3 regions of the Spongiibacter sp. IMCC21906 genome follow, and region 3 is predicted to be linked to each of the others. Evidence: predicted binding sites of a transcription regulator. Region 3 holds the regulator's gene; each other region holds the start of a gene.
The links. Region 3 encodes sigma-54, which starts transcription at its own class of promoters, with help from an activator protein. Its sites were predicted from a motif close to TGGCACANNNNTTGCNNT; they were not measured.
Positions count from the first base shown of each region.

Region 1: IMCC21906_RS11205 (CmpA/NrtA family ABC transporter substrate-binding protein) is a predicted target of sigma-54. The motif match lies at 2,399-2,416, and genes of this name have one in related genera.
Region 2: IMCC21906_RS07330 (ammonium transporter) is a predicted target of sigma-54. The motif match lies at 2,540-2,557, and genes of this name have one in related genera.

Region 1 is NZ_CP011477.1:2,415,184-2,420,267, reverse strand. It holds gene IMCC21906_RS11210 (ABC transporter permease) at 1-862, opposite strand, end outside; gene IMCC21906_RS11205 (CmpA/NrtA family ABC transporter substrate-binding protein) at 905-2,269, opposite strand; gene IMCC21906_RS11200 (UDP-2,3-diacylglucosamine diphosphatase) at 2,667-3,395, opposite strand; gene IMCC21906_RS11195 (peptidylprolyl isomerase) at 3,395-3,889, opposite strand; gene IMCC21906_RS11190 (glutamine--tRNA ligase/YqeY domain fusion protein) at 4,073-5,084, shown strand, end outside.
Region 2 is NZ_CP011477.1:1,605,802-1,610,885, reverse strand. It holds gene IMCC21906_RS07355 (M56 family metallopeptidase) at 1-374, shown strand, start outside; gene IMCC21906_RS07350 (hypothetical protein) at 399-809, opposite strand; gene IMCC21906_RS07345 (DUF502 domain-containing protein) at 964-1,572, opposite strand; gene IMCC21906_RS07340 (hypothetical protein) at 1,842-2,024, shown strand; gene IMCC21906_RS07335 (DUF2061 domain-containing protein) at 2,037-2,249, opposite strand; gene IMCC21906_RS07330 (ammonium transporter) at 2,610-3,914, shown strand; gene IMCC21906_RS07325 (hypothetical protein) at 3,911-4,549, shown strand; gene IMCC21906_RS07315 (enoyl-CoA hydratase/isomerase family protein) at 4,828-5,084, opposite strand, start outside.
Region 3 is NZ_CP011477.1:1,265,862-1,270,945, reverse strand. It holds gene lptA (lipopolysaccharide transport periplasmic protein LptA) at 1-167, shown strand, start outside; gene lptB (LPS export ABC transporter ATP-binding protein) at 167-892, shown strand; gene IMCC21906_RS05795 (RNA polymerase factor sigma-54) at 1,060-2,568, shown strand; gene hpf (ribosome hibernation-promoting factor, HPF/YfiA family) at 2,647-2,934, shown strand; gene IMCC21906_RS05785 (PTS sugar transporter subunit IIA) at 2,968-3,417, shown strand; gene rapZ (RNase adapter RapZ) at 3,419-4,276, shown strand; gene IMCC21906_RS05775 (HPr family phosphocarrier protein) at 4,287-4,556, shown strand; gene mgtE (magnesium transporter) at 4,844-5,084, shown strand, end outside.

The sequences.
Region 1 (5,084 bases), 1.1 Mb from region 3:
GCCCCGGGTTTTGGGCGAGCATCTCGGCGGCAATTAATACCATCCAGCCAATGCCGAGGGAGATACGCAGGCCAGTAAAAATCATGGGCAGTGATGCGGGTATGGCGATTTTCTGCACCCGAGTGACCCAACCCAGCTGAATGACCCGGCCGACGTTAATCAGATCTTTGTCAATATTGGCAACGCCCACGGCGGTGTTGATCAGCGTGGGCCACATGCAACAGAGGGTGACGGTAATGGCTGAATTAACAAAGGATTTGGAAAACATCGGGTCATTGCTGACATAGACTGCACTGACGACCATAGTGACCAAGGGTAGCCAGGCCAGGGGCGAAACGGGCTTAAAAATCTGGATAAGTGGGGCGATGGCCATGTTCAGCAGTGGGCTCAGGCCGCAGGCCACGCCGATGGGAATGGCGATAAACGAGGCGACAATAAAGCCGGTGAACACGGTGACTAAGCTGGTAAAAATCTGATCGATAAAGGTGGCTTTGCCGGTGTAGTCTCGAATTTTTATCTCGGCGTCGGGATTTTTGGCCAATAGCGCGTCGTTGCGTTTGTGTTGCCGCTCGTAAAAAGCTTCGGCTTTTACGCGTTCGGCTTGATGTTCTTCCAGCAATCCCTGCGCGGCACTGTACACCGCAGCAGGACCGGGGAAGGTGCCCAAACTGGTGTCCACTTTGGCGGCCAGGGTTGACCATACCGCCAGAAATACCAGCACTGCCATAATGGGCAAACCGATTTGACGCAGAATTTCTTGACCTTGTTCTTTAGGGTTGTCACCCGTGGCCAACTTGAATACGGGGATCATCCAGCTTAAACCCGCCAGATTCAGGTAGTGCATTGTGTTTTGTTTAAACATGCCTGTCTCCATGGTGGCCCCGGACGCCGGGCCTCGTGGTACTTACTTCAGTGCGTCTTTGGGTTTGAGACCAATTTTGAATTTGCTCAGGTATTCATTCGGTTTGCTGCCGTCGTAGCTTATCTCGTCGATAAACTCGGTTTGTGGCGGTTTAAAACCGGTTTCAGTGGCAAAATCCGGGAAGTCGCTGGCGGCCATTTTGCCTTCGGCAATCAGCTGCTTGGCGGCTTCGGCATAGATGTCAGGACGGTAAACTTTTTTGGCGATATCCATATACCAGCTGTCGGGCTTATGTTCGGCAATTTGACCCCAGCGGCGCATCTGGGTCAGGTACCAAACCGCGTCGGAGTAGTAGGGAAAAGTGGCGTTGTATCGAAAGAATACGTTGAAGTCAGGCACGTCGCGCTTGTCGCCTTTTTCGTATTCAAAGGTGCCGGTCATGGAGTTGGCGATAACATCGTAGTCGGCGCCGACATAGTTGGGTTGACTGAGAATTTTGACCGCTTCGGGGCGGTTGGCGTTATTGTTGTCATCCAGCCATTTGGCGGCGCGGATCAGCGCTTTGACGACAGCAATATGGGTGTTGGGATATTTTTCAGCCCATTCTTTGCTTACCCCAAAGACTTTTTCTGGGTTGTTTTTCCAGATTTCATAGTCGGTAATGACCGGAACACCGATGCCTTTGAACACAGCTTGCTGGTTCCAGGGCTCGCCTACGCAGTAGCCGTAAATGGTTCCGGCTTCCATCGTTGCGGGCATTTGTGGGGGTGGGGTGACGGAGAGCAGGGCATCGGCGTCAATCTGGCCGCTGATATCCCCTTTCATTGGAGCATAGTATCCGGGATGAATGCCGCCAGCAGCCAGCCAGTAGCGCAGTTCGTAGTTATGGGTCGATACTGGGAAAACCATACCCATTTTGAACGGCTTGCCCTTGGCTTTGTAACTTTCCACAACCGGCTTTAAGTAGTCTGCCTTGATGGGGTGAATGGGCTTGCCGCTGTCATCGTGGGGGATGTTCTTTTTCATTTCAGCCCAAACGTCGTTGGACACGGTAATGCCATTGCCATTCAGGTCCATGCTGAACGCGGTGATGATGTGCGCCTGGGTACCAAAACCGATGGTGGCGCCCAGGGGCTGACCTGCCAGCATGTGAGCGCCGTCGAGTTGACCGTCAATGACGCCGTCCAGCAATACCTTCCAGTTTGCTTGAGCTTCCAGGGTGACGTAGAGACCTTCGTCTTCAAAAAAGAATTTTTCGTAAGCGATGGCCAGGGGGGCCATATCGGTCAGTTTTATAAAACCGAATTTCAGTTCGGCTTTTTCCGGGGTGCCGGCAGTGGCAAGGCTGGCAGTACTGACTGACAGCGCGCATAGGGCAGAGGTGATCAAGCGATGATACCAAGACATTTGTCTGACTCCGTTATAGGTTTTGGCCCAACTGGGGTGTGATCAATACCAACAGTTGAGGCCAAAAAATCTTTTATCGACGAGTGGCTCGCCGGATTAACTTCCGGGTTAGAACGCTCTAGCGAAGAGGTAGCAATTGATGCGCCATAAGACATGGAGTCATATAAAACAGTGAGATATAGAGTTATCTTAAAGTGGTTTGATTAGTCTTATGCGCTATCTTTGTGCGAGGCCTTGTCGCTTGGTGGGGGGTGAATTTTGGGTAATGCATGCTAATGGTGCAAATAAAGTGCATCTTATGATTGGCGGGGTCAGTAAATCGGGTGGCAGGTGGGTATTGCAGAGGCGGTAAAAATATCTTGCTGATGTAGTGAGGCCGCCGTTTAAGCGGCCCGAATTATGACGTGATCTTGCGATGATGCAGTTCGATATCTTGACCGTCGACGGCTAAATACCAGAGGTGTTGATCCCAGTCACCCAGTACGATGCGTTCGGCGGGCTGACCGTTTACGGATATTGAATGTCGATGTGGCCGGTGGGTATGACCGTGAATCATGCGCTGGCAATTGTGCTGGGCTAAGACAGCGATCACCTCATCTGGCGTGACATCCATAATATCTTCGGCGTTATTGCTGGTTGCTTCGTTACTGGCAATGCGCATTTGCTTGGCAATAATGCGGCGCTCTTCCAGTGGCTTGGCCAAGGCGGCTGCCTTCCACTGGGGGGTGCGGGATTGAGCCCGAAAAGCCATGTATTTTTCGTCTCGGGTACAAAGGCTGTCGCCGTGCAGAAGCAGGCAGGGCTCGCCGGCAACCGTAATCACGGTTGGATCTTCTAGCAGGGTCGCCCCAGCGCGGCGGCAAAAATCTTCGCCGAGCAAAAAGTCCCGGTTGCCGCGCATGATAAATATGTGGGTGCCAGAACGAGATAGCTGTTCAAGGGCTGAGCTGATTTCATCTACAAGGGGGCGATCATCGTCGTCACCGATCCAGAATTCAAAAAAATCACCGAGAATATAAAGTTCGTCAGCGCTGGGGGCATCATTTTGCAAAAAGTGAAAAAACGCCTGGAGGGTATCCGGGCGTTCTTCTTCAAGATGCAGGTCAGAAATGAACAGTTGGTGCATCAGTCTTCCCAAATAGCCTTCTCGATAACCACGTCTTCAGCGGGTACATCTTGATGACCGGCTTTGCTGGTGGTGGGCACAGCTTTTATTTTCTCAACCACGTCCATGCCGTCGCTTACTTTAGCAAAAACAGCGTAGCCCCAGCCTTGCATAGACTTGCTGCTGTGGTTCAAAAAGTCGTTGTCTTTGACGTTAATGAAGAACTGGGCACTGGCTGAGTGGGGGTCCATGGTGCGGGCCATTGCCAAGGTGCCTTCTTCATTTTTCAGGCCGTTGTCCGCTTCGTTCTCAATGGGCTCACGGGTTGTTTTTTCTTTCATGCCGGGCTCAAAACCACCGCCTTGCACCATAAAACCGTTGATTACGCGGTGGAAGATAACACCGTCATAAAAACCTTCTTGGACGTATTGCTTGAAGTTTGCTGCCGTTTTGGGGGCTTTCTCAAAGTCCAACTCGATTTTGATGTCGCCAAAATTTGTTTTAAAGATAACCATTTACTTCGATCTCGCTTATAACTGGAATTTAAAGCCGGTATAATACGCGGTTTTTGATCTCGCGGCGAAATCCATGTGATTTTCCGTTTTTTGGCGGCAGTAAAAAGCCTTGTTGTTTGAGGTTGAAGTGGATAGCCGTCTCTCCGATTTTTCCCTGCTAGCAGGGTGTTCTGGACGTTTTTAATGAGCGAAGAAGCAGCAACGGGTAATAATTTTTTACGTCATCTGGTCCGGGAGGACATTAATCAAGGACGTTTGGCAGAGCAGGCGCTGGTCACCCGTTTTCCTCCCGAACCCAACGGGTACTTACATATTGGTCATGCCAAATCAATTTGCCTTAATTTTGGTTTAGCCAAACAGTTTGGCGGGCAATGTCATTTGCGTTTTGATGACACCAATCCGGCTAAAGAAGAACAACGCTATATTGATGCGATAAAGGAGGACATTCAGTGGTTGGGTTTTGAGTGGAACGGACCGGTTCGTTTTGCTTCCGACTACTTTGATACCTTGTATGAGTACGCCGAGCATTTGATCCAATCTGGCAAGGCTTATGTCTGCGAACTGAACGCCGAGGAAATGCGAGAGTATCGCGGTACATTGACGGAGCCCGGTCGCAATAGCCCCTATCGCGAGCGCAGCGCCGAGGAAAATCTTGCGTTGTTTAGAGCGATGCGTGATGGCCAGTTTGACGATGGCAGCAAGGTTCTGCGGGCAAAAATCGATATGACGGCTGGCAATATCAATCTGCGAGACCCCATTATTTATCGCATTCGCAAACAGCACCATCACCAAACAGGCGATAAGTGGTGTATTTATCCCACCTATGATTTTACCCACGGTCAGTCGGATGCCATTGAGGGCATTACCCATTCTATTTGTACCTTGGAGTTTGAAGACCATCGGCCGCTATACGAATGGTTTATTGCTAATTTGCCGGTGCCTGCTCAACCAAAACAGTATGAGTTTGCCCGCCTAAATCTGAATTACACCGTCACCAGTAAGCGCAAGCTGAAAAACCTGGTGGATGAACATGTTGTGGCTGGCTGGGACGACCCTCGTATGCCGACTATTGCCGGTATGCGTCGCCGTGGTTTTACCCCGGGCTCGCTGCGGCATTTCTGTGAAATGGTCGGTGTCGCCCGTAGTGAGGGGGTGGTGGATGTGGCCATGTTGGAGCACGCTATTCGGGATGATC
Region 2 (5,084 bases), 340 kb from region 3:
ACCTGCGAATTCTGCTTGCGAGGCTACTCAGCTTACCCATGCCCGGCGCCCGTTATTTTATTTCAGAGCTGTGCTTATGCATTGAAAAATCTTGCGATTTACGATCATGCCAACACCATGAACCCGGTGATGTTGCCAGATGCATTCTAAAACTCGCTGCGGCAAGCAAGTCTCAAAGTTCGGCAATATACTGCGCTTTCGCAAAAGAATCTGTGGAACAGCGAGTGAAGAACTTATTAGGGCCCTCGCCGTTAACGCTCCCAAAATCGGTCTCGTTCAGTTTGTCCTGTGTCGCTGCTGCAGCGTTATGTTTAAGCGTCACGCCACTTCACCACTACGTCGAATGGCTCATGCTGGGACTCACCCAGCATTAGCCAAAAAGTGAAGAGTAGCCATTCCTAGCGATTATGTATCTCTTTGGCACTGTGGTCTTTAAAGAATATTCTAAACGGCAGGGATTTATTTTTACCGAGATAAACATAAAATCCATAACGGTCATTAGCGTAGTCTTTAATCACTTCATAACGCGGCGCAGCAGGAGCGGGCTCATCAACGACAGACTCGTCTCGCTCAGCACGAACGACAATTTCCTCGATAATCGTTGGCGATTTGTTTGTGTCGGTATTAGGAAGTGACACCAAAACGCGATACTCCCCATTTTCATCAGGGTCTACCGCTTCCACTCGTGCACCACTAACCTCATCCACAAAGCCCACTTCGCCGCGTATCGGCCCTGTTTCAGCAGCGTGAAGCGCCACTCCCCAGCAAAGTAACAAGAGACGTGTAGCAAGTACCTTTAGCTTTATCATAGGACACCTTTCCTTTCGACTTGATCCTTTAAAGACGGCTGTTCTGAAAATGAAGATACGAAAACCGCTCTTGAATGCTATCACTCTAAAACCGGCTTAGCACCTTTGTAAGTTATGTGTGAGTTATAACAAATATCGGCTGATGCGCTGTATTTTATGTCTTGTCAGCACCTTCGCGATTTTCTGACACCACACCGCCACTGAGCACTAACTGCAAGGCATCTGCTGGGCTCATATTTAAAGGACGCGTATGCCGGCGGGGAACAATTACCGTATAGCCACCCACCTGATAACTCATAGGCAAATAGACGGCAATATGATCATCATCCAGCTCACTGGCGATAGTGTTGCCATTACCCTGATGCCTTACCGTAACAATACCAATTAAGCGGGCTTCACTGTTGGGCAGCTCGACCATGACCACAGCCTCGTCATCAAATTTCTGACCGCCCATAATTTCCATAATGTCTTTGAACGTTCCATAAATTTGCCGCAACACCGGAAGTTGTTCTAAAAAACGCCCTGGCAACCCCCAGATATAGGTTCCGGTTGGCCAGCGCAAACTCAAACCGATGAATACCGTCAACAATACCAACAAGACTAAGGCCATTCCCGGTATATAAACGCTACCCAAGACTTCTTTTAATGGCGGCGCTAACCAGGATTCTGCCGTTGCCACTACCCACATTGCCAACTGAATAGACAACATTACCGGTAATAACACAAACAGCCCACGCAAAAAGGCGGCACTAAATCCGCGCATATTTTCTCTCCCTGAATCGTTGTTCTTAATCGCGTACAATAATTTGCCATGCGACAGTATGGAGTTTTGGGCAGGATTGACCGATAGAAGTTTCACCAGGCCTACGTGAGTTTTTCACAAAGGGGCCAGGGCCTAGGTTAGTTTTCGTGCTGAGAGTATTTAGCAGATGCTGCAGACCTCGAATCTCCGCCCTCATTGTTTAATCCATTAGTCATGTTAGCCTTAAATATGATCCAATCGGCATTCACCCTGGCTAACCGAGGGCCAAAATGAATTTGCTCATTATTATTGCAGTATTGATGGTCGCCTTGCTTGTCATCGTCCCATTAATCGAAAAATACTCACCGCAACCAAGCCCAGAAACCCAGCAGCGAATGAGCCGCTGGATACTGCCTTTAGTCGGACTAGGCCTGGTGTTGGCACTTGCCCGTCAGTGCATGGGGCCGAGCTAAGGAATAAAGTCGCTATCCAAACAACAAGGATTCTTCATTAACAATCGCAGCGGAACGACTCTCGGCCTTTGCCCACATTTTCTCGTGAAAGTAGAACGCAACCGTATTTACCGCTGGTTCCAGTAACGCCAAGGTCCCTCCTATCAACAAGCTTCCGGTCAATAAGTACGCCACCATAAAAGCAACACTGAAGTGCATCACAGCAAAACTCATTGTTTTTTTCACGGTATAAACTCCTCTTGGTTAAGTCCCACTACTGGCAGTGGCAGAAATACGCCACAAACCCCGCTGCAACAAAACAATAATAGCGACTCCGAGCAAATACAGAAGTTGATAATTTCAAAGATAACCATAGCCCTCACCTATCACACTAGGCCTATAGCGCTGAGGATAAGGTCAGATGGTGCGGTGCCACTATTCATCTACAGCTTTCTATAAAACCAACCCTCTTCAAAAACTTAGGTTTAGACACCAAAGCGAATCATCCCTTTTTCTCCACGCTCTTAAACAGTGACTGGCACAGCAGTTGCTTGAGCTTTCTGACTTTGGCGGGCATTACGTCCACCTTCATAAGTTGAGGCTTATATGAGACGTTTCCAAAACCTGACCCTGCTCGTATTAGTAGCATTAAGTCCGCCCGCCATTGCCGATGACGCCAGCGCAGCGATGGATATGGTTTGGCTTGTCACCGCCAGCGCCCTCGTATTTTTGATGCAAGCCGGTTTCGCGCTCTTAGAGTCTGGTATGTCACGATCCAAAAACACTTTAAACGTGGTGATGAAAAATTATATGGATGTCTGCATTGGCACCTTAATATTTTGGGCTATTGGTTATGGACTGATGTTTGGCAGCAATACAACTGGCCTCTTTGGTACCGACCTTTTTCTCTTAAACCAAAGTGATGCAGGCACTTACGGGGTACTGCTTTTTCAAACCATGTTTGCGGCAACAGCCGTAACCATTGCCAGTGGCGCCATGGCTGAGCGCACTCGATTTGAAGCCTATCTAGTTGGGGCAATTATTATCATTGCTATTATTTATCCGGTATTCGGCAGCTGGGTATGGAACAGTGGTGGCTGGCTAGCCAAAATGGGCTTTATCGATTTTGCAGGCTCAACCGTTGTTCACTCCGTCGGCGCATGGTGCGCGCTGGCAGGGATTATTATTCTTGGCCCTCGGTTGGGACGCTTTGACAAAAATGGTAAACCTCGAGAAATTCGCGGCCACAATCTAAGTTTGGTGGCACTGGGTGGATTTATTTTATGGTTTGGCTGGTTTGGTTTTAACGGTGGTTCAACCTTGGCGGCCAGTGTCGATATAGGATTAATTAATCTTAACACCCAATTAGCCGCAGCGGCGGGAGCCTCCGCATGCATGCTACTGGCAATGGTTAAGCGCCAACCCATTTTGCTCACCGCTACCGTTAACGGAAGCTTGGCAGGCTTGGTCGCCATCACTGCTGGCTGCGCCACAATGACCCCAATCTATGCATTGATTACCGGCTTTATCGGCGGGATTATTTGCAGCTTGGGCAGCCAAATGTTGTTGCGACTCAACATGGATGACGTGGTGGGTGCCGTCTCTGTTCACGGCTTTGCCGGAGCCTGGGGTACCTTGGCCGCAGGCCTTTTCTATACCGGCAATATGTTCAATTCCGAGCTTATCGTAATTCAGCTAGTGGGGATTTTAGCCTGTTTTATCTGGACCTTTTCCACATCGCTTATTGTGTACTACCTGATTGACCTCACCATGGGGCTACGTGCGCCGCCCCTCCATGAACAACGCGGTCTTGATCTGAGCGAACATGCCGAGATCGGTTACCCTGAATTCCCCTCTGGCATTACCGCCTACACCGCCGATCGCGCCAGTGACCTGGATTACACCCGATGAATACAAAGGATGTTAACCAGCGACGACAAGCCATTTACACAGGTCTGCACGACTTTATGGATGAACAAGACCTGGAGCGCGCCGTGCAGCATTGGGAAAACAGTTACGCAGATCAACCCAGCTTGGCCCTACAACGCTTTGTAGCTTATATATGTAATGAAGATAGCGCGCTGAAAAAACAGCGAAGCGCAGTATTGCGAAGCTTGCTGAATGCCATGAATCTTCCTGTAAACGAGTTACAAAAAAAAACGTCGCGTAATACCAGCAACATATCCCAAGAAAACCCCCAAGCACTGAGTCACAATGTTGCTTTCTCGGCATTAATTCTAGCCTTAATGTCACAACTCAACGAAAGCCAACAAACTAAACTTAAACTCGACCTTTTTGCGGCGCTGCGACGTCGCAAATTGCCCCACAACATATTGGATGCACTTCAGCGGTGGCTATCGAATCGTCAAGCTTTAGAGCTAAACAATGCGCCTGCAAGTTTATTGCAAAAGCTAATTAATCAGTTTTATGTTTTGCTTTGCGAAAGTGTCGGCCCCATCCAAGCCGATCGAATGCTTGCAAATGCCGTGCAACAACTACAACGTGAACAACCAGAGCTTGACCTCTTTCTTAGTTCGCTACTATAAAACGAGTACACTGGAATTAGCACGCCAAGAACGGTTTACCCTTCACCATAAAAAGTATCAGAGAAGCTTGCAGCCATGACCACTCACACCATACCACGAGTATTTTGCTTGATCGCTATTTTGAGTTTGTCAGCCTGTAACAGGCCCCCAGAGTCCACCGCACTGACGCCCGCACAAGAAAAAAGCTTAAAAAAGGCCAACGCCCTAGGGGATCAGATGCAACAACAAATGCTACAACGACAACAAAACATGCAGGATAAAGGCATTTAAGTGATAGTTTACAGATTTGCTAGCGGATGCTTGGCCCAAGGCGCACAGAACAACGCGTCAATTTCAGCGTCTGGCACCTCCGCAATACTGTCATAACACCATCGCGGGCTACGATCCTTGTCCAATAGACAGGCCCGAACACCTTCAGCAAACTCTGGGTCTCTCACCCGATTAACCGCCAATACCAGCTCCATGCGAAAGATGTCAGCCAAGCCCAAACCACTGCCTCGCTCAAGCTGGCGAAAAATTAATTTTGCGGCGCTCG
Region 3 (5,084 bases):
GCAGCGCGGCAGAAAATGGCCGGGTCAAGATGACACTGCAACCACAAAACCCCGACGACAACGCTAACGCCGCAAGCAAAACCGGCACAACCAAGAAAAACGAGACTTCGGCCAAAACAAACAAGCCAAGCACCCCGCCCTCTAACAGTAACAAAGCGACCCCCTAATGCCGGTATTAAAAGCAAGCAACCTCGCCAAAGCCTACAAGGGTCGCCAAATTATTCGCGATGTCTCATTGAGTATTCGCAGCGGTGAAATCGTTGGGCTGCTAGGCCCCAATGGCGCGGGAAAAACCACCTGCTTTTATATGATTGTCGGCATCGTTAACGCCGACCAGGGCCACATTACTCTCGATGATAAAAATCTCACAGCAATGTCAGTACATGGTCGAGCAAAACACGGCCTGGGCTACCTACCGCAAGAAGCCTCAATATTTCGCAAGCTTAGCGTGGCCGATAACATTTTGGCCATTCTTGAAACCCGCAAAGACCTAAACCGCAAACAGCGAAAAGAAAAATTAGAAGCCTTGCTACAAGAGTTTCACATTACCCATATCCGCGACTCAAAAGGGATGACCCTGTCTGGGGGCGAACGCCGCCGAGTGGAAATTGCCAGAGCCCTGGCCACCGACCCCAGCTTTATTCTGCTTGATGAGCCCTTTGCCGGGGTAGACCCTATTTCGGTGAATGATATTCAACAAATCATCCGCCATCTGCAGGCACGAGGTATCGGCGTATTGATTACCGACCACAATGTTCGGGAAACCCTACAAATTTGTGAAAAAGCCTATATTGTTGGTGAAGGCCGTATCGTCGCCGAAGGCGATGCTAACACGGTGCTAAACAGCGAGATCGTGCGGGAAATTTACCTAGGTGACAAATTTACACTTTAAGCGCCATTAAAATTTTGATTCGGCACAGGTATTGCAGGCTCGAATAGAGGCGACTACACTCAAGGTACGCAAATACAGAATCATTTCCTGAATTGCGAGGGTATACCACCCGTTGGTAGAGTAGAAAATACTCGCGTTACCTTTTCATGTTGTAGAAGCCACTGCCTATGAAACAATCGCTCCAGCTCAAGGTTGGCCAGCAGCTGACCATGACACCACAGCTGCAACAAGCGATCCGTTTACTTCAGCTTTCTACCCTCGATTTGCAGCAAGAAATCCAATCTGCACTGGACTCGAACCCCTTACTGGAAATCAGTGAGGACGAAGGAGTAGACACCGAATCTCAGCAACAAAACACACCCTCTAAGCCAGAAACTGATTCGGCCGAAAAAACCAACACAGAAGCAAAAGAACCTACAGCCACAGCAGATAACGATGCCGACGACAGCTGGGCCGAGCGCAGTGACATTCCCGAAGACCTCCCAGTCGACAGCCAGTGGGATGACGTTTATCAAAGCAGCGGCAGTGGTAGCAGTACTCCCAGCGCCATAGACGACAGCGATTACAACAACGACTACCGCCACGGCAGCTCAGACTCTCTGCAAGACCACCTGCGGTGGCAGCTCAATGTCAGTCGCTTGTCCGAAGTCGACCGCCTTATTGCCGACGCCCTGATTGATGCCATTGATGAAAAGGGTCGCTTGACCCTATCTATAGAAGACTTAGTTGAAAGCTTTAACAACGAAGAAGCCGAAATTGAAGAAGTACGAGCCGTGCTTCATCTCATTCAAAATTTTGATCCACCTGGCGTTGGCGGCCAAGACCTACAAGAATGCCTGCTCATTCAGTTAAGGCAGCTCCACCACGACACCCCGTGGCGCGAAGAAGCCATGCTGATAGTCGGCCAATACATGGCCCAACTTGGCAATCGAGACTACAATCAAATCATGCGCCGCTGCCGCATTAAAGAAGAGCAGCTAAAAGACATTCTCAAGCTTATCCAAAGCCTCAACCCCACCCCCGGCGACGCCGTGGGTGCCAGCGAAACCGAATACGTCGTGCCTGACGTTTTTGTCAGTAAAAAAGAAGGCCGCTGGCTAGTTGAGCTCAACCCTGATATTGCCCCCAAGATTCAAATCAACGCCCAGTACGCCTCTATGGCCCGGCAGAGCAGTAACAGCAGCGATAACAACTATATTCGTGATAATTTGCAGGAAGCACGCTGGTTTATCAAAAGCCTGCAGAGTCGCAATGAAACATTGATGAAAGTGGCCAGCAAGATTGTTGAATATCAGCGTGGCTTTCTAGAGTATGGTGAAGAGGCCATGAAGCCATTGGTACTTCATGATATTGCCGAGGCAGTGGGTATGCATGAGTCAACGATCTCTCGCGTCACTACCCAAAAATACATGCATACGCCTAGAGGCATTTACGAACTGAAATTTTTCTTCTCCAGCCATGTCTCCACTGATACCGGCGGAGAATGCTCCTCGACAGCGATCCGAGCATTGATTAAAAAGCTAATCGCCGCGGAAAACCCCCGCAAACCACTCAGCGATAGCAAAATCACCGAGCTGTTAGGAGAACAAGGCATACAGGTGGCACGCCGAACCATTGCAAAATACCGAGAATCGCTAGTCATCCCCCCCTCCAACGAGCGGAAACGACTAGTTTAGTGGCCGTGATCTTACATCACGACCGTCACTTACGCGCCGGGAGGCGCTGGTTACTTACAGCGATGAAGGAGCAACAATATGCAAATAACTGTTAGTGGTCATCACGTAGACGTCACTCCAGCTCTCCGCGACTATGTCAATAACAAGCTCTCAAAACTTCAGAGGCATTTTGACAACATAACCAATAGCGACGTCACACTCTCTGTAGAAAAACTGATTCAAAAAGCCGAAGCCACGGTACACGTTGCCGGCGCGGATCTTTTTGCCACCAGTGAATCACAAGACATGTATGCCGCGATCGATAGCCTCACCGACAAACTGGACCGGCAACTCATAAAACACAAGGAAAAGAACCTGGTCCGTTAGGACTGGCAACCCTCCTCTTATTTAGCGAATATCATGAACTTCGATTCTATACTCAGCCAAGGACGTACCCATTGTGGTACGTCCGTTAACAGCAAAAAACGCCTTCTTGAGCAAGTGGCTCAATTTATTAGCGAAGACGACTCGAATTATGATCAAGGTGAGTTATTTAATGACTTGCTCGCCCGTGAGCGCTTGGGCAGCACCGGCATAGGTCATGGCGTTGCCATCCCCCACTGCCGCAGCAGCCGCTGCCAACGCATTACCGGCATACTGTTAAAACTCGACAAAGCTATTGAGTTTGAATCTATTGACGACCAGCCGGTAGATTTAGTGTTTGCCCTGATCGTCCCCGCCGAGGCCCACGACGAGCACGTGAAAGTGCTGGGGTCTCTCGCAGCCGCCTTTAACGAAGAAAGCTTCAGAAGCCGACTTCGCCAAGCCGACAGCGACCAAACCCTGTTTGAACAGGCCATCCGGGGCTAATATGCAGCTGATCATCATCAGTGGGCGCTCAGGTTCGGGCAAAAGTACCGCCCTACACCAGCTGGAAGACGAAGGCTTTTACGCCATCGACAACCTCCCGGTGTCACTGTTGCCAGCACTGGTGCAAGAGCTGTCGCAAAATCCACTTAAAGCTCACAAACAGGTGGCCGTGTGTATAGATGCCCGCAACTCACAGGCCGAACTCCAACGTTTTAAAAGCCTTTGTGAGCAGGTCAGGCAATACGCCAAACTCAGCATTGTTTTTCTCGATGCCGCTGAAGATAAACTCATAAAACGGTTTAGTGAAACCCGTCGCAGACACCCTTTGACCAGCAAGGCCTTGCCCCTGGCAGAAGCCATAAAATTAGAAGCCATCTTGCTAGAGCCGATTGTGGTTGAGGCATCGCTGACCATCGACAGCAGCGACATGACCGTTCACGACCTCAGAGCCGCCATTCGAGACCGCATTCTTGGCGCCGATGCCGCGCAACTCGCCATACAGCTTAAGTCCTTTGGTTTTAAGCGCGGCTTGCCCATTGATGCCGACTTGGTATTTGATTTACGCATGCTCCCCAACCCCCACTGGAACGAGAGCCTGCGCAAGCTAACGGGTCGTGACCCAGAAGTCGTGGCATTTCTTCAAGACGAAGTAGACGTACAAAAAATGCATGACGATATTTTAAGCTATCTGCAACACTGGCTTCCTAAAATTGAAGCCAGTAATCGCAGCTACTTCACCGTAGCGATTGGTTGCACAGGCGGCCAACATCGCTCAGTATACATGGCGGAAACGCTGGCTTCGTCCCTCCAAAGCCAGTACCCCGGCCTTCAAGTTCGCCATCGCGAACTGCAACTATAGACGACACCCGATGGTTGAAACCAAGCTCACAATAATTAACAAACTTGGTCTGCACGCCCGGGCAGCCGCAAAATTCGTCAGCACGGCTTCCGCGTTTAGCGCCAAGGTAGAAGCCGAAGTAGACGGCCGCAGTGTTGACGGCAAAAGTATTATGGCGGTAATGATGCTAGCAGCCACCAAAGGCAGTGACATTACGATTCGCTGTGATGGTGCCGATGAGCAAAAAGCCCTCAATGCCATCACCGACATCATTAATAACCGCTTTGATGAAGGCGAATAAAATCTCAGACACCGCCAATGAATTCGCTGACAGCTCAGATTTAGCCAGCCTTAAGCCCGGCTAGCGGCTCCCGTATTCCATCCTTCTTGCAGCATGCATACAGTTGTTCGCACAACAACTTGTCCGCGTACACCCGAGATTCCTTGTAATTAGCTAGCGACGCCCTAAATCTCTCCTTTCGCACTCAGCATTGATTGTTGTCCAAGGCGCTTTAAAGGATAATTGCCAACTGCGACCCTCGCTGTATTGGCGAGGCCCTCTCGCCCCTCGTCTGCACAGAGAGATTCATGGCTGCCAGTGCTGAAAAACACCACTCAGAAGAGCAACTCCAAGCGCTAAATGACGCAATTGGAACCGGCGGCTTTTTGCAAATTCGGCGCATGATCAATGGCCTGCCCCCCGCCGACGCCGCCCACCTTATCGAATCTACCCCGCAGACCGTCCGCGCACTGCTGTGGCAGCTGGTGGATGCCGAAAACGAAGGGGATATTCTCCAGTACCTCAACGACGAGGTGCAGAGTCAATTTT